One region of the Streptomyces sp. NPDC059224 genome, then DNA from elsewhere that is predicted to be linked to it. Evidence: riboswitches for the same ligand, from Rfam matches in the RefSeq annotation. Region 1 holds a riboswitch; each other region holds the start of a gene.
The links. Region 1 has a riboswitch for thiamine pyrophosphate ahead of thiO (glycine oxidase ThiO). Riboswitches for the same ligand answer to the same signal wherever they lie in the genome.

Region 1 (7,743 bases):
CATGCGGTCTGCTCCAGGAGTGCGCCGGGGACGGGGCCGAAACGCTTCGGCGTGAAGGGACGGACGGCTTCGGGCAGCTCACCGCCGGTCAGCAGCTCCGCCATCACGTCCCCCGTGACCGGTGTGAGCAGCACCCCGTTGCGGTGGTGACCGGTGGCCAGCAGCAGCCCGTCCAGGCGGGTCGGCCCGAGCAGCGGCGCGTTGTCGGGGGAGCCGGGGCGCAGCCCGGCCCGGGTCTCGGTCAGCGGCAGCTCGGTGATGCCGGGCACCAGCTCGTGCGCGTCGCGCAGCAGCTCGTACACGCCCCCCGCGGTGACCGTGGTGTCCCAGCCCAGCTCCTCGCTGGTCGCCCCCACGACCAGCTCGCCGTTCTCCCGGGGCACCAGGTAGAGATGGCCACCGCGCACCACGGCCCGTACGGTCCTGCTGAGGAACGGCGCGTACGCCGCGGGCACGGTCAGCCGCAGCACCTGCCCCTTCACGGGCCGCACCGGCGGCAGCACGTCCTCCGGGACCCCCGCCAGCCGCCCGCTCAGGCTGCCGGCGGCGAGCACCACCCGGTCCGCGGCCAGCAGGTCGCCCGCGCGCGTGACGGCGCCGGTGGCCCGCTCCCGCACCACCTCCAGGCGCTCGGCCCAGTCGCGGTGGAAGACCACCCCGGCCCGCTCGCACGCGGCCACCAGCGCGGCCGCCAGCCGGCGCGGGTCGATCTGGTGGTCGCCGTCGACCCGCAGCCCGCCGCGCACACCCGGCGCGAGCATCGGCTCCAGACGCCGGCACTCCCGCCCGGACAGCCACTCGGAGTCCAGCCCCGACCGCTGCTGGAGGGCGTGCAGCTCGCGCAGGTGCGCCCGGTCGTCGGCGTCCAGCGCGACCGCGAGTGTGCCGCAGCGCCGGTAGCCGAGGTCGTGGCCGGTGAGCTCGGTGAGCTCGGCGGCGAAGTCGGGGTAGCGGCGGGCGGAGGTGAGGTTCAGCCCCAGCAGGGTCTGCTCGCCGTAGTGCAGTTCGGTGACCGCGGCCAGCATCCCCGCCGCGACCTGCGCGGCCCCGCCGCCGGGCTCGGGGTCGGCCACGGCGGTGACGAGCCCGCGCTGCGCGGACCGCCAGGCCGTGACCAGGCCGATGATTCCGCCCCCGATGACGAGGACGTCGGACGTATGTGCGGACATGGGCGTCCAGCCCCTCCCTTCGCCGGCATGACCCGGATCAGGTTCGTACGGTCGGAGGCCGCCAGCCTCCCTCTCAGCCCGGTGCGTCCGGGCTCCCGCGTGTGCTTCCCGGCCACCCTAGCCCGCGCGGCTCCGCCCCGGTAGGACGGCCTGCCCGGGTGGTGTGGAACAGGTCACCCAGCACGCCCCCTGACTGACTCTTTGTCAGTTGTCTATCGTTCTTGTCTATGGTGATCAGGTGAGCGAGCAGACGCAGCGACGAGGCACGTCACCGACGCGGCGCGTGGTCGTCGTCGGCGCCGGCATGGCCGGGGTGCAGACCGCCGTGGCCCTGCGCGAACAGGGCTTCACCGGCAGCGTCACCCTGATCGGGGCCGAGCCGCACCAGCCCTACGACCGGCCGCCGCTCTCCAAGGCGGTGCTGCTCGGCAAGGCGGAGGGCTCTGCCTTCGAGGTCGACTTCGAGGCGCTCGGCATCGAGCTGGCGCTGGGCCGCGACGCCCTCGGCGTGCGCCCCGCCGACCGCGAGCTGGACACCGAGGCCGGACCGGTGCCGTACGACGTCCTGGTGCTCGCCACCGGCGCCGAGCCGATCACGCTGCCCGGCACCGAGGGCGTGCCCGGCGTCCATCTGCTGCGCACCCTGGACGACGCCGAGCGGCTGCGGCCCGTGCTCGCCCGGCAGCACGACATCGTGGTGGTCGGCGCGGGCTGGATCGGCGCCGAGTTCGCCACCGCCGCGCGGGAGGCGGGCTGCGCGGTGACCGTCGTGGAGGCCGCCGACCGCCCGCTCGCGGGAGCGCTCCCGGCCGAGGTGGCCGCGCCGATGACCGGCTGGTACGCCGACAGCGGCGCCGAGCTGCGCACGCACGCGCGCGTGGCGCGGGTCGAGCCCGGCGCGGTGGTGCTCGACGACGGCTCGCGGGTGCCCGCGGGTGCCGTCGTGGTCGGCATCGGAGCCCGCCCCGCCACCGCCTGGCTGGCCGGCTCCGGCATCGGCCTGGGCCGGCACGGCGAGGTGCTCGCCGACGACCGGCTGCGCACCGGCGTCCCGGACGTCTACGCGGTCGGCGACTGCGCCTCCTTCCCCTCCGGCCGCTACGGCGAACGCCTGCTGGTCCACCACTGGGACAACGCCCTCCAGGGCCCGCGCACGGTGGCCGCGGGCATCCTCGGCGAGTCGGACGCGGTCTACGACCCGGTGCCGTACTTCTGGTCGGAGCAGTTCGGCCGCTTCGTGCAGTACGCCGGCCACCACGCCGTCGCCGACCGCATGATCTGGCGCGGCGACCCGTCCGGCCCGTCCTGGAGCGTGTGCTGGCTCCGCGAGAACCGCCTGGTCGCTCTGCTGGCGGTGGGCCGCCCGCGCGACCTGGCGCAGGGCCGCCGCCTGATCGAGGCGGGGCGCCGGATGGACGCCGAGGCGTTGTCAGACCCGGCCCGCCCTCTGAAGAACGCGACTGCGGAGCCCCTCTAGAGGCGCTGGGGGGGACGGCGCGACAGGCCGCGGCCGAACGGCCACCGATCGCACCCCACCCGCCGAAACGCCTACCCTTGACCCTGTGACCGAGATTGACGCAAAGACCGATGCTCTCGTCCCCGCCTGGCTCACCGTCCCCGACATCGCAGAGATGCTGGACGTCGAGGTGACGCGCGTGCGGCAGCTGGTCAAGGAGGGCCAGCTCATCGCCGTCCGCCGTGGTGAGAACAGGGCACTGCACGTCCCCGCCGCCTTCATCGACGGGGACAAGGTCGTCAAGGGCCTGTCCGGAACCCTGACGCTCCTGCGGGACGACGGCTTCACGGACGAAGAGATTCTGGAGTGGCTCTTCACGCCCGACGAGACCCTGCCCGGCACCCCCGCGCAGGCGCTCAGCGAGAATCGCGGCACGGAGGTGAAGCGCCGCGCCCAGGCGCTCGCCGTCTGAGCCGAGCCGGTACCGACACAACGGGGGACACCGAATGACCGACACCGCCCGCGCCCAGCTGGCCGACGCCCGTCTCTACCTGTGCACGGACGCCCGTAAGGAGCAGGGTGACCTCGCCGGTTTCCTGGACGCGGTCCTGGCGGGCGGTGTCGACATCGTGCAGCTGCGCGACAAGGGCATGGAGGCCGCCGAGGAGCTGGAGCACCTCGCCGTGTTCGCCGACGCCTGCGCCCGGCACGGCAAACTGCTCGCGGTCAACGACCGCGCGGACGTGGCCCACGCGGCCGGCGCCGATGTGCTCCACCTCGGCCAGGGGGACCTGCCGGTCCCGGCCGCCCGGGCGATCCTCGGCCCGGACGTCCTGGTCGGCCGCTCCACGCACGCCGAGTCCGAGGCCGCCGCGGCCGCCGTCCAGGACGGCGTGGACTACTTCTGCACCGGCCCCTGCTGGCCCACTCCCACCAAGCCCGGCCGCCCCGCACCAGGCCTCGGCCTGGTGCGGTACACCGCCGCGCTGGGCACCGACCGTCCCTGGTTCGCGATCGGCGGCATCGACCTGGACAACCTCGACCAGGTGCTGGACGCCGGCGCCCGCCGGGTGGTCGTGGTCCGCGCGCTCACCGCGGCCGACGACCCGGGCGCCGCGGCCGCCGAATTCGCGAAGCGACTGCGGTCGGTCGGCTAGCCGTCCGACACGGGCGTCCGGAAACTTGTCCAGTATCCGGACACGGGGCCGACAATCCGGGGTAAATCTCCGGAGTCCGGTTGGGTGACCGTCCGCCCCTGACTAACCTGCGGGTATGGCCCTCGGAACCGCATCCACCAGGACTGACCGCGCACGCACCGTGCGTGACATGCTCGCCTCCGGCAAGACCACGTACTCGTTCGAGTTCTCGGCGCCGAAAACCCCCAAGGGCGAGCGGAACCTGTGGAGCGCGCTCCGGAGGGTCGAGGCGGTTGCCCCCGACTTCGTCTCCGTGACCTACGGCGCCGGCGGCTCCACCCGCGCGGGCACGGTCAAGGAGACCCAGCAGATCGTCGCCGACACCACGCTCACCCCGGTCGCCCACCTCACCGCGGTCGACCACTCCCTGGCCGAACTGCGCAACATCATCGGCCAGTACGCGGACGCCGGGATCCGCAACATGCTCGCCGTGCGCGGCGACCCGCCCGGCGACCCCATGGGGGAGTGGGTGGCGCATCCGCAGGGCCTGACCTACGCGGCCGAACTGGTCCGGCTCATCAAGGAGTCGGGCGACTTCTGCGTGGGCGTCGCCGCCTTCCCGGAGATGCACCCGCGCTCGGGCGACTGGGACACCGACGTCCGGCACTTCGTCGACAAGTGCCGTGCGGGCGCCGACTACGCCATCACCCAGATGTTCTTCCGGCCCGAGTCCTACCTTCGCCTTCGCGACCGGGTCGGCGCGGCCGGCTGTGAGACTCCGGTGATTCCGGAAATCCTGCCCGTCACCAGTGTGAAGATGCTGGAACGACTGCCCAAACTCAGCAACGCTTCCTTCCCGGACGCCCTGAAAGAGCGGATCCTCGCAGCCAAAGACGATCCGGCGGCGGTACGCTCCATCGGTATCGAGTTCGCCACGGAGTTCTGTGCGCGGCTGCTGGCCGAGGGCGTCCCCGGACTGCACTTCATCACGCTCAACAGCTCCACGGCGACGCTGGAGATCTACGAGAACCTTGGCCTGCACCATCCCCCGCGGGCCTAGACCGGCCGCACCGGAGTAGGACACACTGCGTAGCGGACACTGGGAGAGGGGCGTACATGGGCTGGACGGTCCTCTACGTAGCGTTCGGCATCGTCGCGTTGTGGTTGCTGGGCGAGGTGCTGCTGCAGTACAAGGCGCGGCTGCGCTGGCGGCTGCTCGCCTTCGCCGGCTTCCTCGGCGTCGTCTTCGGTGTCCTGATTCCGTCGGTGATCGTCATCGGGGTGGGCGCGATCGCCTTCGCGCTCGGCCAGACCTACGTCACGCTGTCGTTCCGCCGCGGCTTCGAGGCCGGCTGGGCGGTCAAGCGCCCCGGCGCGGACCACGAGGGCGGCCTGCTGACCAAGCGCCGCCGCGGTGGGCCGGACGAGGACCCGGGCCCGGAGGCCACCGACCCGGACGCGGCCGACGGCGCCTACCCCGACGAGCGGGCCGCCTACGTCACCGGCGGCACCCCGTCCTACGGCGGCGACGACTACGACCGCGACGACGTGTTCTCCTCGGCCCGCCCCGCCGAGCCCACCGCGGCCGAGTCCACGGCGGTGTACGAGCCGCAGCCGGTGCCCGACGACACCGGCTCCTACGGCATATACAACGAGCCCGGCTACGCCACCGCCGGCGACCCCGCCTACGCGAGCGCCGGCCAGGACCAGACGTACGCCGCCCAGGGCACCGACCAGAACTACGCCTACGACTACTCCGGCTACGGGCAGCAGCAGTACGGCTATGACACCGGCGCCCAGCAGCAGTACGCCAACTACTCCGACCCGTACATCGGCAACCAGACCTACGGCGGCACCGGGTACGACCAGTCGTACGGCACCCAGCAGTACGACCAGCAGGGCTACGTCCAGGACCAGTACGGCAACGGCGGCTACGGCGAGACCCCCGCGGGCGGTGTCTGGGTCCCGCAGCAGCGTGCCGACGAGACCTACGGCGGCGAACTCCCGCAGGAGCAGCAGTACCCCTACCAGGGCGACGGGCAGGACCCGCAGCAGAGCCGGCCCGGCACCGGGTACGACGAGCAGTACCGTTTCTGAGGGTCCGGCCCGGTTCTGTCCGGGCCGCACCTCACTGCGAGCCGCGGAACTCCGGTCCCTCGACGATCAGTCCGGCCACCAGCGCTCCCGACATCCCGGCGTGCGGAAGTCCGCCGCCGGGGTGCGACCAGCCGCCCACGGTGAACAGACCTGACAGGCCGGTGGTGTTGGCCGGCCAGAGCAGCCCACCGGCGCCGGCCGCCAGCGCGGGCGGCGGGACCGCCCCGCCCGTCGCGCCGGTCTCCGCCGCGATGTCCGCCGGGGTGCGCACCTCCTGCCACAGGAGGCGGTCGCGCAGGCCGGGCACGGCACGCTCGGCGACCGTGACCATCCGCTCCGCCAGACCGGGACCGTCGCTCCCGGCGGGCACCGTCGAGACCAGCGCGACCGCCTCGTGCCCGGCGTCCGGGACCAGGGCCGGGTCGTCGGGCCGCAGCACCGTCACCGTCCCGGGCACGGCCGGCGCCGACCCGAACAGGCCGTCCAGCTCCGCGGTACCGTCCGCCGCGTGCACAACGGTCCGGTGAGCGGTCCCGGCAGGCCGCCCGCCGCGCAGCGCCAGCAGCACGGTGAGCCGGCTCGGCAGCCCCCGCCGGGGCACGGGGCCCGCGTCGGCCCGCGCCGGGACCCGGCCCAGCGCCTGCGGTGGCACGCCCGCCACCACGAAGTCGGCGTCGGCCGTGGCTCCGTCGGAGAACTCCACCCCGGCCGCCCGGCCGTCCTTCTCCAGGACCCCGGTGGCCTCTGCGCCGAACACGAACTCGACCCGCCGCTGCACGCACCGCTCGTACACCGCCCGCGCCAACTCCCGGATGCCACCGCGCACGTACCAGGTGCCGAAGGCGTGCTCCAGGTACGGCAGCACGGCCGCGCTCGCCGGAGTGTCCCGGGGGTCGAGGCCGTACGCGAGGGCATGGCTGTTCAGGAGGGCGGCCAGGCGCTCGTCGCGCAGCTCCCAGGCGCCGATCTCGGCGAGCGTGCCGGCCCGGCGGGCGCGCAGCAGCTTCCTGTGCGGCACGGACGGGTAGGGTTCGCGCTCGGCCAGTACCTGCCAGTTCGGCCACAGCGGTTCCTCCAGCAGCGGGCGCCGGGTGCGGTCCCAGGCCTCCCGGGCCCGCACCAGGAAGTCGCCCCAGCGCTGTCCGGCGCCCGCCCCGAGGGCCTCGTCCAGGGCGGAGACGACACCCGCGCGGGACGCGTTCGGCAGCACGGCCTCGGTGCCGTCCGCGAAGACATGCCGGGCCGATGGGTCGACCTGGACCAGCTCGACCCGGTCCTCCAGCGGCTCCCTGCCGGTCTTGACGAACAGGTCGCGGTAGACGGCGGGCAGCGGCAGCAGCCCCGGGCCGGTGTCGAAGGCGAACCCGTCGCGCTCGAACCGGCGCACGCCGCCGCCGTACGTCCGCGTCCGCTCGTACACCGTCACCCGGTGGCCCGCGACGGCCAGCCGGGCGGCCGCCGCCATGGCGCCCATCCCGGCGCCGATCACCGCAATCCGTCCCATGACCGCGACTTTATCGACCGCCGCCGGCACCCGGGCCCGGCGGCCCGTCACTCCGGTGGTCCGCCCGTACGGGTCGCGAGCCGGCGTTCCTCCCGGCGCTGGGCGCGGCGGCGCCAGAAGCGGCGGATCCGGGAGATCAGGAACACCAGCACGGTCAGGCCGGTGGCCAGCAGCACCGCCGCGACGACCGCCGCCGCCAGCGGGTGGAACATCGCGAACGACACGATCGCGCCGACGCCGAGGTCCTCGGCGAAGCTCAGCACGATGTTGCTGAACGGCTCCGGCGAGGTGTTGACCGCCATCCGGGTCCCGGCCTTGACGGTGTGGCTGGCCAGCGCCGTCGAGCCGCCGACCAGCGCGGCCACCACGTCGTTGAGCGAG
Region 2 (7,743 bases), on a different contig from region 1:
CCTGGCGATCGCTATCAGTATCTGAAAAATCACTCCTTGTGATCTGCTGTGTACGTTCAGCAAGATTTGACCACCATCAAAGGGATAAAACCCGGCCAGTCGGTGTCATATGACGGGGTAGGCGATGCGCGAGTCCGTACAAGCAGAAGTCATGATGAGCTTTCTCGTCTCGGAGGAGCTCTCCTTCCGCATCCCCGTGGAGTTGCGCTACGAGACCTGTGATCCGTATGCCGTGCGGCTCACTTTCCACCTGCCCGGAGACGCGCCGGTGACCTGGGCTTTCGGCCGCGAGCTGCTGATCGACGGAGTGGGCCGGCCGTGCGGGGAGGGTGATGTGCACATCGCCCCCGCCGACGCCGAGGTGCTGGGCGAGGTGCTGATCAGGCTTCAGGTCGGTGGCGACCAGGCGGTGTTCCGGTCATCGGCACCGCCACTGGTGGCATTTCTCGACCGGACCGACAAGCTGGTGCCGTTGGGGCAGGAAGGGGCGCTCGCCGACTTCGACGCCCATCTCGAAGAGGCCCTGGACCGCATCCTGGCAGAGGAGCAGAGCGCGGGCTGAAGCGTGACGGCACCGGCCGCGAGCCGCTCCGCCGAACCGCATGAGGATGCGCAGGAACGCTTCTGCGATTCTTTGGGCGGGCGGCGGAACGCTGCTGTCCGTGCGCACCGCCCTGCACCGCACACGGCCCACTCGGAGCCCTCAGTGCTTCCGGCGCCGCCCGCGCCCGCCGCGCGCCGGAGCCTGCACCGGCGCGACCGCCTCCTTGGCCGGCCGGTCGGCCGACACCACCAGGGCCGCCAGCAGCGTGGTGACGGGCACCGAGGCGACCAGGCCGATCGAACCGACCAGCGTGCGCACGATCTCCTCGGCGACCAGCTCACTGTTGGCGACGGTCGCCACGCTGCTCTGCGCGATGGAGAAGAGCAGCAGCAGCGGCAGCGCGGCGCCCGCGTAGGCCAGGACGAGAGTGTTGACGACCGAGGCGATGTGGTCGCGGCCGATGCGGATGCCTGCCCGGTACAGCCCGCGCCAGCCCATCGTCGGGTTGGCCTCGTGCAGCTCCCAGACGGCCGAGGTCTGGGTCACCGTCACGTCGTCCAGGACACCGAGGGAACCGATGATGACGCCGGCCAGCAGCAGACCACTCATGTCGATCGACGGGTACAGGCCGTGGATCAGGCCGGTGTTGTCGTCGGTGTTGCCCGTGAGCGCGGCCCAGTCGATGAACTCCGAACCGAGGACACCGATCAGACACAGTGAGATCAGCGTGCCGAGCACCGCCACCGAGGTCCGGGCCGACAGGCCGTGGCACATGTACAGGGCGATCAGCATGATCGCACTCGACCCGACCACCGCCACCAGCAGCGGATTCGAGCCCTGCAGGATGGCCGGCAGGATGAAGAGCGTCAGCACCATGAAGCTGACGGCTAGTGCGACGAGCGCCATCACACCGCGCAGCCGGCCCACCACGACGACGGCGAGCGCGAAGATCCCGGCCAGCAGCGCCATCGGGAACTTCCGGTTCACATCGGTGACCGAGTACTGCAGGTCCTTGGGCGCCGAGGGCTCGTAGGCGACCACGACCCTCTCGCCCTCGTCCAGCTGACGTGACTGGTCGGGCTGGACGATCTCGGTGAACGTACGGCCCTTGTCCTTGCCGGTGTCGACTCGGACCGTGGCCTTCTTGCAGGTGCCGTCCTCCTCCTGCTTCCCCGAGTTGCCCTCCTCGGCGGAGGTGTCGCCGGTCGAGCCGCCCCCGGAGGCGTTGACCGACTTGCAGCTGACCGAGACGACCTCGGTGACGGTGGCCTGCTGTGTCTGGCGGTCGAAGCCGACACCGGTGCGTTCGTGCGACGGGGCGCCACCGGGCCACAGCACCACGAGGCCGACCACGACCGCGGCGGTGAAGGGGATCAGGATCGCCGCGATGACCTTGCGCAGATGCTGGGAGACGGGCGCGGCGGGCCCATGGCTGTGGCTGTGCGAGTGCCCGTGTCCGCCGCCTGGCCCGGAGCCGCCCTGACCGGGTCCCTGGCCGGGTCCCTCACCGGGCGGGTGGCCGTGGGCATGGCCGTCCTCGTGACCGTGGGCGTGTCCCTGGCCGTACGGGTGGCTCTGCCCGTGGTCGTGTCCGGCACCGTCGCCCCCGTGGCCGGTTCCGCCGCCCTGCGCGGCGCCGTTGCCGCGCCTCGGGTCGGGGGGCGGGTAGGGGTGCTGCTGTGTCGTGGTCACCGCCAGATCATCGCAAGAACGGCAGGGGCCCTCTGTTCACCGCGCCCGAATTGACGCTAGCGTGGAGGCACCTTTGCACACGCGGGAGCTCGGAGCACCGGGCTGAGAGGGCGCTGACCTCCGTATTCGCGATGTTTCACGTGGAACGAGCAATGTTCCACAGGAAACGCCGCCCGACGGAAGCCGCTGCGTCGACCGCCGAACCTGTTACCGGGTAATGCCGGCGTAGGGAGTAGGTCTCATGACCAACAAGGACGTACGCACGCCTGCCTCCAGCCAGGACGAACAGCCCATTGCGGGTGAACCGTCCAGGGAGGCCGGGAAGTCCATCGGCTGGCACAAGGGGTATGTCGAGGGCTCGCGCCCCGACCTTCGGGTGCCGGTCCGTCAGGTGCATCTCACCAACGGGCAGTCGGTCACGCTCTACGACACCTCCGGTCCGTACACCGATCCGGCCGTCGAGACCGACGTCCGCAGGGGCCTGTCGCCGCTGCGGGAGAACTGGATCATCGGCCGGGGGGACACCGCGGAGTACGCGGGCCGCCCCGTCCGCCCCGAGGACGACGGGATCAAGCACACCTCGCCGCGGGGCGGGCTGCGCAACCTGGACGCGGTCTTCCCCGGCCGCCCCCGCCAGCCGCGTCGCAGCCGGGACGGCGAGGCGGTCACGCAACTGGCGTACGCCCGCCGGGGCGAGGTCACCCCGGAGATGGAGTACGTGGCCATCCGCGAGAACGTCTCCCCCGAGGTCGTCCGTGAGGAGATCGCGGCGGGACGGGCCGTGCTGCCGGCCAACGTCAACCACCCGGAGATCGAGCCGATGATCATCGGCAAGCGGTTCCTGGTGAAGGTCAACGCCAACATCGGCAACTCGGCGGTGACCTCCTCGATCGAGGAGGAGGTGGAGAAGATGACCTGGGCGACCCGCTGGGGCGCCGACACGGTCATGGATCTGTCCACCGGGCGCAACATCCACACCACCCGCGAGTGGGTGCTGCGCAACTCCCCCGTCCCCATCGGCACGGTGCCGCTCTACCAGGCTCTGGAGAAGGCCGACGGCAGGGCCGAGGAGCTGACCTGGGAGATCTACAAGGACACGGTGATCGAACAGGCCGAGCAGGGTGTGGACTACATGACCGTCCACGCGGGTGTGCGGCTGCCGTACGTGCCGCTCACCGCCAACCGCAAGACCGGTATCGTCTCGCGCGGCGGCTCGATCATGGCGGCCTGGTGTCTGGCGCACCACAAGGAATCGTTCCTGTACGAGAACTTCGAGGAACTCTGCGAGATCCTCGCCGCCTACGACGTCACGTACTCGCTGGGCGACGGCCTGCGCCCCGGCTCGATCGCGGACGCCAATGACGAGGCCCAGTTCGCTGAGTTGCGCACGCTCGGGGAACTCAACCGCATCGCCAGGCGTTTCCACGTACAGACGATGATCGAGGGCCCGGGCCACGTCCCGATGCACAAGATCAAGGAGAACATCGACCTTCAGCAGGAGATCTGCGATGAAGCTCCGTTCTATACGCTCGGTCCGCTGACCACGGACGTCGCGCCGGCGTACGACCACATCACCTCCGGCATCGGTGCCGCGATGATCGCCTGGTGGGGTACGGCGATGCTGTGCTACGTCACGCCCAAGGAGCACCTGGGCCTGCCCAACCGGGACGACGTCAAGACCGGCGTGATCACCTACAAGATCGCCGCCCACGCGGCCGACCTCGCCAAGGGGCACCCCGGCGCGCAGGAATGGGACGACGCGCTGTCCGATGCCCGCTTCGAGTTCCGGTGGGAGGACCAGTTCAACCTCGCCCTGGACCCGGACACCGCCCGTGAGTTCCACGACGAGACGCTCCCGGCGGAGCCGGCGAAGACGGCCCACTTCTGCTCGATGTGCGGGCCGAAGTTCTGCTCGATGAAGATCAGTCAAAGCATCACAGAGCGGTTCGGTGGTGCGGCGGCCGAGGGGGCGTCACCGGAGGAGGTCGCGGAGGGGATGCTCCAGAAGTCGAAGGAGTTCGCGGCCGGCGGGAACCGGGTGTACCTGCCGCTCGCCGACTGACCTCCGGGCGGTGCCCGCGGTCGGCTGATCCGGGCACCGCCTGTCGCACCGCTCATCCACGACCGCCCTCGGCCGCTGTCACATGCCACGCCTATGGTTCCTCGAAACAGCGGGAGCATGATCGGTGCAGTTCGGGAGGCATGATGCGCGATGTCGATCAGACGGTGAACGTGTCCTTCGCGGAGGGATGGGACCTTGTCTCCCGGACCGTGGTCCACCCGCTCTCGCGTTCCGAGGCCGGGACACGGGACCGTGCGGGGAAGCCCTATGTGATGGTGCACTGGCTGGAGGGCCATGCCTCACCGGTCGAGGTGCACCTGGTGGCCTGGGGCGATTCTCACGTGGGCGCATGGGCCTACGACGATCAGGATCGGCGGACCATGGAGGGGGACTGGCGCCTGCTGGAACCCGGGCGCCTGTTCCTGCGCCACCTCGGGGGATGGCGCTATGACACCGAGGAGCAGGCCGAGTTCGCTCCCGAAGCCGGGCGCACCTATGTGGATCTTTTTCCGAACGGAAAGGGGCGCAGGGTGAGCGAGCCGGAAGGGGACAGAGGACCGTCACGCCACATGCTCGCGGACATTCCCGAAGAGAAGCGATGGCGTGCGAGAGAGGCGTTCGGTGTATACGGGGTCAGGCAGTTGCTCCTGTCGCAGCCGTTGCCGTCGGGACGGCAGCCGGAGTTCTCGGACGCTACCGAGAGCGAGACCGACGCCTGGCGCGCACACCGTGTCGTCGATGGCCGTCCTTCCCCCTGGTCGCCTCCGCGTCCGGCCCGACCAGCCCATCTCGACGAGTTGTTCGAGCCGGGTACACGTATCGCGACGAGCTTCGAGCCGGAGATGACGGTCAGCACGATCCGGGACATCGCGGCCCTTCGCCTGCCCAGCGGCAGGCTGGTCGTCGCGGATCCGCTCACCGGGGGCCACGGCGCCGGCCGCGAGCTGTCCGAGCGGATCCCTCCGGACGAGTACCTCCTGCAGGCTGCTGTGGTTGCCTACGAAAGGAGGTACGAGGACATGCGCACCCCTGTGAAGGAGGATGTCGCCGTCCGTCTCCTGCTGGGGGAAGAGCCGGCCGCTTCGTGGGAGCTGGCGTTGGCGGAGGAGGACGACGTCAGACTGTTGCGTGAGGACGAGATATTCGGCTTCGACACGGACGGCGCTGCGGGAGCCTTCGCCGATGCCTCGGGGTGGGAAGAACTCGCGGACAAGTACCGGCGCTACCTCGTGGAGCAGGAGGACAACGCCGGAGAGACCGTCAGCGACGGGTACATGCGCACCACGGACGAGGCAACCGGCAGTGACCTCGTGTCCTTCTACACCGGCGGGGACGGCACGTATCCCGTGTGGCTGGGACGTGCGAGCACGGGAAAGCCGGTGAGTGTCGTGGTCGTGGTCAGCTATCTGCCCGACCTGCGGCTGCTCTGAGCGATCCGGGTCCCGACGGGCCCGTGCGGCCTGTCGCACGGGGCATGGTCGGCGACGGCGCCTGTCACGCGGTTCGGGGCGGCGAGGTCGGGCGGTGCGGTGGCGATGAGGCAGATGGTGACCGCTCGTCCGCCGTCCGCGCTCACCGCGGGGCGGGTGTTGACGCCTGCCCCGTCGCTCTCATGGGCGGAGATGAAACCACCGCAGGAGAGCGGCATCCTGCGCAACCCCAGCCCGTAGGTGCCCTCGGGCATCACCGACCGGGGAGGACATCCGCGCCGCGCGCGTGACCGGGTATCCGGCCTGCGCCCCCGGCCGGGGGGCGCAAGCCGGGCTATTCCGGCTGGTGTTCCGGGCCTCCGAAGTCCGGGCTGGTGTAGTCCGGGCTGGTGAAGCTCGGCCGGGAGGCTGGGGCTGTGCCGTCGTCGGTGCTGAAACCGGGACGGTCGTAGCCCAGGCGCGGCATCCGGCTCCCCGGACCCGAGGGGGTCGTACGGCGCAGTTCGGCCGTGCCGGGCTCGGTGGCCAGTGCTTCCCGCAGGAAGGGCAGGATGCCGCGTTCCAGCAGGACGTCCCGCCAGGCGTCCCGGGCCTTGGCCACCTCCCCACCGGGTTCGCCGTAGGCTCCGGCCTCCAGTGAGGGGCTGTTGCGCAGTGCGGTGAGCAGCAGTCCCGCCCCGGCCATGAGGATGGCGGCCGCGGCCACGACGCCGAAGACCCAGCCCGCTGTGAGCATGGTCTGGGCGAACGCCGGAGCCGGGTCCAGCATCCTCAGGACGTAGCCGACGAGGAGGAAGATCGCGGCGGCGGTACCGGCGAGCACGGGTGCCAGGACCAGGGCGAGGGCGAAGCCGCCGGCGCCCGTGGTCTCGGCCGCCTCGCCGAGGGTGGTGGCGAGCCCCATCGCACCGCCCGTGGCCGACTCCTGGGAGCCGGACTCGTGGACGGTGGCCGGGGTGGACCGCGCAGGGTTGCGCAGTTCCTCGCGGACCTTCACATAGTGCTGGTACTCGGTCGCCGCGGCCGCCGTTATCAGTGCGGTGGCGTTGAGCGCCATGGTGCGCAGCTGTTCGGTGTTCAGACGCCGGCCGGCGCCGGCCAGTTCGGGACGGTAAGGGGCGGAGCGCAGCGCCTCATCGAGGATCCGCTCGTATTCCTGGCGGTCCTCGCTGTGCAGGTGCTGCGGAACGCTGTTCATGTGCATCCCCCGATGCTCCGTAGGGCTTGGGGCTCGCACGCCGGCGAGCCGTCGGGCAGAAACGGAGGGGAGCCTGCTACGGATAAACCGATGGTAGAGCCGTTAAGGCACGCGGTGACAGGGGGTTGCCGGAAATTGGGGGTGGCCCGCGTGTGACATCGGGGTACAGGACAGCGCGCCGAACCCTCAGCCGTCCAGCGGAAGTTGCCTGACCAGGAGCTTTCCGGCCATGGTCACTCCGCCGTCCATGGCGATGGCGAGCCCGTCCGCGTAGACGTGCGGTCCTTCCACGACGGGGCCCTTGTTCTCCTCGCCGTCCTCGGAGCCGACTTCCCCCAGCAGATAGGGAATCGGGCTGTGTCCGTGAACGATGCGGGTGCCGCCGTACGTATCGAGGAGGGAACGGACGGCGTCTGCACCCCCTTCGTCGCGGAAGGAGAACCGCTTGGTGAACTTACGGAACAGGTCCCAGACCTCGTCCGCGTCATTACGGGTGATGGTCTCGCGGATCATGTCGTTGACCGCTTCGATCGAGTCGCCGTAGTCGAGGTACGCGGTGGTGTCGGAGTGGACCAGCAGGTAGCCGTCGACCTCCTCGACCGCGTCCAGGCGGGCCATCCACTGGAGGTGGTGGTCCTGGAGCCGGTCCATGTCGGTCTTCTGGCCGCCGTTGAGCAGCCAGGCCGCCTGGAAGGTCGCGGTGCCCGCGCCGGAGTTGACGGGGGTGTCGCCGAACCGCTTCGCGCCGAGCAGCAGCAGCTCGTGGTTGCCCATGAGGGCCTTGCAGTAGCCGCCGGCCGCGGCCGCCTCGGCGGAC
Region 3 (7,743 bases), on a different contig from region 1:
TGCGGACCACGAACGGCACCCCGACCAGCGCCTGCGCGAGCGGCACCAGGATCCAGGACTGCCGCAGATCCAGTGGCGGCCTGTCGAGCGCGATCAGGAACCCGAAGCCGACCGTCACCGCGGACACCCCGAGCGGCAGCATCAGCAGCGCGTCGAAGCCCCGAACCAGCCGCCCCGCGTCCCGCCGGGCCAGCGCGGCGGCGGCCAGCCCGCCGATCACCACGGCGACGGCGGTCGCGGCGACGGCGTACTCGAGGGAATTGACCACCGACTGGACGGGCGCGACCAGGAAGGTGCCCCCGTCGGCGTCGCCCAGCGCCCGGTAGTAGCCGAATCCCCCGTCGAGCGACCGCCGCACCAGCACCGCCAGCGGCAGCACGAGGAGTACGGCGACGGTCGCGAGGACGCCCGTGAGCAGCGCCCACTGCCCGGCCCCACGCGGCCGGCGCGCCGTCACCGACGGGTCCACCAGCCGCAGCGCACTCTCCCGCCGCCGTACCGTCCACGCGTGCACGGCGAGGATCGCGCCGACCGCCACGAACTGCACGATCGTCAGGACGGCGGCCGTGGCGAGGTCGAAGATCTCGGAGGTCTGCCGGTAGATCTCCACTTCGAGGGTGGAGAAGGTCGGTCCGCCGAGGATCTGCACCACACCGAAGGACGTGAAGGTGAACAGGAAGACCATCAGCGCGGCGGCGGCCACGGCGGGCGCCAGCGCCGGCAGGGTGACCTTCCGCCAGGCGCCGAACGGCGAGACGCCCAGCATCCGCGCGGCTTCCTCCTGCCGCGGGTCCAGTTGCGCCCACAGTCCGCCCACGGTCCGTACGACGACCGCGTAGTTGAAGAAGACGTGCGCGACCAGGATCGCCCAGACAGTGGTGTCCAGTCGTACGCCCCACAGCTCGTCCAGCAGGCCGCCGCGGCCGACCAGCGCCAGGAACGCCGTACCGACCACCACCGTCGGCAGCACGAAGGGCACCGTCACCACGGCCCGCAGTACCTGTCTGCCCGGAAAGTCCAGGCGGGCGAAGACATAGGCGGCCGGCAGCGCCACCAGCAGGGTGAGCCCGGTGGAGGCGAGCGCCTGCCAGGTGGTGAACCACAGGACGTGCCGGATGTCCGACTGGCCGACGACATCGGCGATCCGCCCGAGCCGCCACCCCCCGTCGGTCTTCAGCCCGCGCGTGACGATCGCCGCGACCGGCCAGGCGAAGAAGACGGCGAAGAACGCGACGGGCACGGCCATCAGGCCGAGCCGCGCCGCGCTGCCGCGCCCGCCCGCTACTTGAGTACGAGTGAGGTCCACGTCTTGACCCACTGGTCACGGTTGGCGGCGATCTTCTCGGGCGCCATGGTCTCGGGGTCCTGGGCGGCGGGCCCGTACTTCGTGAACTCGGCGGGCACGGCCGCCCCCTTGAGGACCGGATACACGAACATGTTCAACGGCATGTCCTCCTGGAACTCCTTGGAGACCAGGAAGTCGATGAGCGCCTTGCCGCCCTTGGTGTTCCCGGCGTTGCTCAGCAGCCCGGCGAACTCGATCTGCCGGAAGCAGGTGCCGGTCGCGACGCCGGTGGGCGCGGTGCTCGGCTTCGGGTCGCCGTAGATGACCTCGGCGGGCGGGGAGGAGGCGTACGACACGACGAGCGGCCGGTCGCCCTTGGCCTTCTTCCCGCCGGCCGAGCCGGAGAACTCCTCGTTGTAGGCCTGCTCCCAGCCGTCGACGACCTTGACGCCGTTGTCCTTGAGCTTCTTCCAGTAGCCCTGCCATCCGCCGTCGCCGTACTGGGCGGCGCTGCCGAGCAGGAATCCCAGGCCCGGCGAGGAGGTGGCCGCGTTCTCCGTGACGAGGAGGTTCTTGTACTGCGGCTTGACGAGGTCGGCGTAGGAGGCGGGCGGGGTCAGCCTGTGCTCGCTGAAGTAGGCCTTGTCGTAGTTGACGCAGATGTCGCCGTAGTCGACGGGCGTGACCCGGTGCTTGGCGGCGTCGAGCTGGTAGCCGGCGCCGACCCGGTCCAGCCCCTTGGCCTCGTACGGCTGGAAGAGCCCGTTGTCGAGGGCCCTGGACAGCAGGGTGTTGTCGACGCCGAAGAAGACGTCGCCCTGCGGGTTGTCCTTGGTGAGGACGGCCTTGTTGACGGCCTGACCTGCGTCGCCGTCCTTGAGGACGTGCACCTTGTAGCCGGACCGCTTCTCGAAGTCCTGGAGCACGTTCTTGGAGACGGCCCACGAGTCGTGGCTGACCAGGGTGACGGTCCTGGAGTCCGCGGCATCGCCGGAGGACGACCCGCACGCGGACAGCGTGACGAGACCGAGCCCGACGGCCGCGGCCAAGAAGGTCTTGGTGTGCACTGGTGTTTTCCTCCTGGGGTGGACCAGGAAGAGACGCGGCCCCACCCGGTGGAACCACCCGGGCAGGGCACAACAGCTTGAGTGATGACCGAACTTCCTACCCAGAATGACCTGGGCGAGGTTCAGAGGGTCTGCGGCCCGATTGCCGCACTCTCAGCGCTGTGGCGCTCCCCTGTCGGAATATGAAAATGTGTCCCGATCCTACCGCTCGGTCGCCGCGAGCTGACCGCATGCCCCGTCGATCTCCTGCCCGCGGGTGTCCCGGACGGTGACGGGCACACCGTGCGCGGCGATCGCCTCGACGAACGCCTTCTCGTCCTCGGGCCGGGAGGCGGTCCACTTCGAGCCCGGTGTCGGGTTCAGCGGGATGAGGTTGACGTGCACGGGCTTGCCCTTGAGCAGGCGGCCCAGCCGGTCGCCCCGCCACGCCTGGTCGTTGATGTCCCGGATGAGGGCGTACTCGATCGACAGCCGACGCCCGCTCTTCTCGACGTACTCGAACCCCGCGTCGAGGACCTCGCGCACCTTCCACCGGGTGTTCACGGGGACCAGGGTGTCGCGCAGTTCGTCGTCGGGGGCGTGCAGGGAGATCGCCAGCCGGCACTTGAGGCCCTCGTCGGCGAACCGGTGGATGGCCGGCACGAGCCCGACCGTCGACACGGTGATCCCGCGCTGGGACAGGCCCAGGCCGTCCGGGGCCGGGTCGGTCAGCGCGCGGATGGCGGTGACGACGCGCTTGTAGTTGGCGAGGGGCTCGCCCATGCCCATGAACACGATGTTGGAGAGCCGCGCCGGGCCGCCCGGCACGTCCCCGTCCCTGAGCGCCCGCATCCCGTCCACGATCTGGTGGACGATCTCGGCGGCGGACAGGTTCCGGTCCAGGCCCGCCTGGCCGGTCGCGCAGAACGGGCAGTTCATCCCGCACCCCGCCTGTGAGCTGATGCACATGGTCACCCGGTCCGGGTAGCGCATCAGCACGGACTCCACGAGCGTGCCGTCGAACAGCCGCCACAGCGTCTTGCGTGTCGTCCCCTCGTCGGTCGACAGATGCCGCACGACGGTCATCAGCTCGGGGAACAACGCGTCCCGCAGCCGGTCCCGGGAGCCGGCCGGAATGTCCGTCCACTGCTCGGGCTCGTGCGTGTACCGCGCGAAGTAGTGCTGCGAGAGCTGCTTGGCGCGGAACGGCTTCTCACCGATCTCGGCCACCGCGTCCTTGCGCTCGGCGGGCGTGAGGTCGGCGAGATGCCGCGGCGGCTTCTTGGCTCCGCGCGGCGCGACAAAGGTAAGTTCTCCGGGCTTAGGCATGGCGCTACCAGTGTCGCAGATCCAATCGGGTGACCTGGGGCGGGCGCTCGCCACGCCTGCCGTCGGCAGGGTCACCTGTCATCGCCGAGCGGCACGGGACGACCCAGGGACGGCCCGGCGGAGATCGCTCGTCGGCTGTCGGCCACTCACCGAGCCGGCCCTTGACCTGACGGTTGCGGGCGGTGCGCCGGAGGACCTCCCCGTCCACCAGGGCCTTGGCTTGCGGTAACCAGGGCCTTGGCTTCCTGACCGGGCTGCCGCCGGCAGAGAAAGGCCCGGGTCTCCGTCAGGAGGACGCCGGTAAGCGTGAATCACACCATTCATCCATATCCTGCATCCATGAATATCGACTACGCGGCAGTGTTCCAGGCACTGCCGGGCGCAGTCGCTCTGCTGACTCCCGATCTGGTCTTCGCCGACGCCAACCTCGCGTGGCTGCGCCAGGCCGGACGCAGCCGCGACCAGGTGGTGGGCCGCTACCTCTTCGACGCCTTCCCCGGCAGCCCGCAGGACCCGGCAGCCTCCAGCGCCCGCCACCTGGAGACATCCCTGCGCGCGGTCCTGGCCAACCGCGAGATCGACATGGACCTGCAGCGCTACGACGTGGAATCCGCGCAGCGCCCCGGCCATTGGGAGGAACGCTACTGGAGCTCGGTCAACGCGCCCCTCTTCGCGCCCGACGGCCACATCGCCCTGGTGATCCACCGCGTCGAGGAAGTCACTGAACTCCTGCGCGCCACCAGCCGGCCGGACGGCTCACGCCGGCTCGAGGCCGAGCTCTTCAGCCGGATGCGGCAGCTGCACGAAGTGAACGAGCGCCTGCGTCGCGCCCATGCCCGTGAGCGTGAGGTCGCCCTCGCCCTGCAGCGCGCCATGCTCCCCGTTCCGCCCCCGATCGGCCATCACCGGTACGCCGTCCGCTACCGGCCCGCGGTCGGCTCCCTCAATGTCTGCGGCGACTGGTACGACCTGGTCCAACTCCAGGACGGCGACAAGATCGCCGTGGCAGTGGGCGATGTCGTCGGCCACGGCCTGGAGGCCGCGGGCATCATGGGTCGGCTCCGCAGCGCCCTGTCCGCCACCTCCCTGGTCGCCACCGGCCCCGCCCAGGCCCTCGAGGTCCTCGGCCGGTACGCGCATTGCGTCACCGGCGCCGAGTCGACCACGGCGGTGACCGCCTTCGTCGACTTCAGCCGCCACCTCATCACCTACTCCAGCGCCGGCCACCCCCCTCCGGTCCTTCTTCGCGGCGACGGCACTGTGGAGTTGTTGGACCGGGCGACCGATCCGCCGCTGGATGCCGTCCTCGAGTCCAGCCCGCGGCCGGAAGCCACCACCGCCTTCACCGACGGCGGCACCCTCCTGCTCTACACCGACGGCCTCATCGAACGCCGCCACCAGGACATCGACACCGGACTCGGCCAACTCACCGACGCCCTGATCCGCCACAGGGAACTCACCACCCCCGAAGCACTCGCCGATGCCGTGATGAACGACCTGATCCCCGCCGAAGGCGTCACAGACGACACCGCCCTGGTCGTCGTCAGCCTGTGAGGGTGTCTCAGTGCTCGCACGGCAGTTCTCCGCCCGCCGATGCGGCACAGGACCCGCCCGCACACATGCCTGACGGGGCGGAAAGACGCCTGCCTGATTTACGACATCCGGAGCCGCGCCGGCTGCTCCCTCGTTCGAGTGGTATGGGGACCAGCACGGATGACCAGCGGAGACCCGCTTGCGAGAGCACGGCTTTCCTGGGAGCCGGGGATGGTGATCCCCGCTCGGATGACCGTGCGGAACGCCTGCCGGTCACCAGGTCACCGGCAGTGTGCGCGGCCCGCGGATCAGCCCGTGCAGCTGGAACTCGACCTCCTCGGCGGGTACGGCCAGCCGGATGCCGGGGAAGCGGGTCAGGACCGAGCCGATCATGATCTCGGCCTCCATACGGGCCATGATCGCCGCCATGCAGTGGTGCGGACCGTGTCCGAACGCCAGGTGGGGGCCGTCGGCGCGGTCGAAGTCCAGCTCGTCGGGGTCGGGGAAGACCGCGGGATCGCGGTTGGCGGCGACATACGCGTTGTAGACGACCTCACCGGCCCGGATCGTCTGGCCGCCGACCACGACGTCCTCGACGGCGACCCGCGGGATGCCGACGCCGTTGCGGTGCGGGACGTAGCGGAAGAGCTCGTCCACGGCCCTGGGGAGCAGCTCCGGCTCACGGCGCAGCCGCTCCAGATGGCCGGGGTGGGTGAGCAACGCGTACATCATCGAGCCGCTGTTGTTGCGGACCGCGTGACCGCCGCTCACCTGGATCGCGGTGGCCAGGGAGATCGCCTCGTCCTCGGTGATCTCGCCGGCCACGGTGGCCAGCGCCAGCACTCCGGCGAGGTCCTCCCGGGATTCATCGCGCCGGTGCCGGAGCAGTTCGGCGATCCGGGTCCGGGTGGTCCGGGCGGCCTCCTTGGTGCGCTCCTCGGAGTCGGCACCGGCGGACAGCAGGGCCTCGCCGGTCGCCGCCCAGCGATGCCAGTCCTTCTCGTCGACGCCGAGGAAGTCACGGACCACGGCGACCGGGAAGGGGCCGTGCAGGTGCTCCATGAGGTCGGCGGGCGGCCCGGCGGCCGCCATCACGTCGAGCAGTGCCGCGGCCCGGCGCTCGGCCATCGGCCGCAGCCGCTGCATGGCCCGCCCGGTGAAGGCGCGGGCGACGACCCGGCGCAGCCGGTTGTGCCGGGGCGGGTCGATGTACTGCAGGCCCGCCGTCTGCGAGGCCACGGGCTCCGGGCGCATGCTGGTGACGTCACGGCCGACGACCTGTTCCCGGGAGAAGCGGTGGTCGGAGGTCACGAGACGGCAGTCCTCGTACCGGGTGACGAGCCAGGCGTGGCCCTCGCCGTGCGCCAGTCTGATCCGCGTGACCGGCTCGTCCCGCAGCATCTCGTCGAGGAACGGGTCGGGGTCGAGCGCGGGCAGGTCGTCGACGGGCCAGGACCGCACCGGAGGCGGCGGGGGCGGGTCCGGGGTGGCGGCCGGGGCCGGGTCGAGGGGCAGGGGCGTACTCCCTGCGCGTCGGAGGACCGCGTCGGAGGACGCGGCGTCCTCACAGGGAGTCTGCTCCGACCGGAGGGGCCATGCGATTTCTGTTGCGTCATCCGGGGCCGGGCAGGCCGACGGGCCCCCGCCCTGTGCAGGACGGGGGCCCGGACACACCAGGTGTACGTCAGCCGCTGCCGACGAAGAGCACCATCAGCAGCCACACGACCGGAGCTGTCGGCAGCAGGGAGTCCAGTCGGTCCATGATTCCGCCGTGACCGGGGAGCAGGGTGCCCATGTCCTTGATGCCCAGGTCCCGCTTGATCATGGACTCGCCGAGGTCGCCGAGGGTGGCGCTGGCCGCGACCGCGAGGCCCAGCAGCAAACCCTGCCACCAGGTGCCGTCGTCGATCAGGAACTGCATGCACAGCGCGCCCGCGACCATGGCGAACAGCACCGCGCCGACCAGGCCCTCGCGGGTCTTGCCGGGGCTGATGCGCGGAGCGAGCTTGTGGGTGCCGAAACGCCAGCCGACCGCGTAGGCGCCGGTGTCGCTGACCACCGTGAGGAGCAGGAAGGTGATCACCCGGCGGGGGCCGTCGTCGGCGGTGAGCATCATGGAGACGAAGGTCGCCAGGAACGGGACGTAGAACGCCGCGAAGAGACCCGCCGTGACGTCCCTGAGGTAGCCCTCCGGCGGTTCCGTCATCCGCCAGACCAGGACCGCCAGCCCGGTGAGCGCGAGGGCGACCCAGGCGCCCTCGGCACCGCGGGCGTAGCCGGCGACCACCATCGCCGCACCGCCCAGCGCCAGCGGGACCAGGGGCGCCTTGATGCCCTTGCGTTCCTGGAGCCGGCTGGTCAGTTCCCACAGGCCCACCACGACGGCGACCGCGACCACGCCGACGAAGACGGCCTTGACGACGAACAGGGACGCCACGATCACGACGCCCAGTCCGACGCCGACACCTATGGCCGCGCCCAGGTCCCGGCCCGCGCTCTTCTTCTGCGGCGCGGGCGCCGGCTGCGAGGCGTCGGGCATGGGCTCCGGAT

Region 2: another riboswitch for thiamine pyrophosphate. It lies ahead of thiC (phosphomethylpyrimidine synthase ThiC); the one in region 1 lies ahead of thiO (glycine oxidase ThiO).
Region 3: another riboswitch for thiamine pyrophosphate. It lies ahead of ACFXI4_RS26675 (thiamine ABC transporter substrate binding subunit); the one in region 1 lies ahead of thiO (glycine oxidase ThiO).

Annotation. Positions count from the first base shown of each region.
Region 1 covers NZ_JBHZAN010000009.1:93,802-101,544, reverse strand. The annotation lists gene thiO (glycine oxidase ThiO) at 1-1,169, opposite strand, end outside; gene thiS (sulfur carrier protein ThiS) at 1-3, opposite strand, end outside; TPP riboswitch at 1,167-1,278, opposite strand; gene ACFXI4_RS11715 (NAD(P)/FAD-dependent oxidoreductase) at 1,408-2,646, shown strand; gene ACFXI4_RS11710 (Rv2175c family DNA-binding protein) at 2,732-3,097, shown strand; gene thiE (thiamine phosphate synthase) at 3,132-3,782, shown strand; gene metF (methylenetetrahydrofolate reductase [NAD(P)H]) at 3,898-4,821, shown strand; gene ACFXI4_RS11695 (hypothetical protein) at 4,878-5,858, shown strand; gene ACFXI4_RS11690 (phytoene desaturase family protein) at 5,890-7,362, opposite strand; gene ACFXI4_RS11685 (DUF4126 domain-containing protein) at 7,410-7,743, opposite strand, start outside.
Region 2 covers NZ_JBHZAN010000013.1:173,456-181,198, reverse strand. The annotation lists gene ACFXI4_RS16375 (IclR family transcriptional regulator C-terminal domain-containing protein) at 1-25, shown strand, start outside; gene ACFXI4_RS16370 (SsgA family sporulation/cell division regulator) at 125-562, shown strand; gene ACFXI4_RS16365 (YibE/F family protein) at 704-2,236, opposite strand; TPP riboswitch at 2,308-2,485, shown strand; gene thiC (phosphomethylpyrimidine synthase ThiC) at 2,478-4,298, shown strand; gene ACFXI4_RS16355 (DUF4241 domain-containing protein) at 4,571-5,728, shown strand; gene ACFXI4_RS16350 (hypothetical protein) at 6,063-6,932, opposite strand; gene ACFXI4_RS16345 (metallophosphoesterase) at 7,113-7,743, opposite strand, start outside.
Region 3 covers NZ_JBHZAN010000024.1:118,455-126,197, reverse strand. The annotation lists gene ACFXI4_RS26680 (ABC transporter permease) at 1-1,246, opposite strand, end outside; gene ACFXI4_RS26675 (thiamine ABC transporter substrate binding subunit) at 1,282-2,352, opposite strand; TPP riboswitch at 2,429-2,536, opposite strand; gene rlmN (23S rRNA (adenine(2503)-C(2))-methyltransferase RlmN) at 2,554-3,660, opposite strand; gene ACFXI4_RS26665 (PP2C family protein-serine/threonine phosphatase) at 4,000-5,214, shown strand; gene ACFXI4_RS26660 (cytochrome P450) at 5,467-6,654, opposite strand; gene ACFXI4_RS26655 (phosphatidate cytidylyltransferase) at 6,878-7,743, opposite strand, start outside.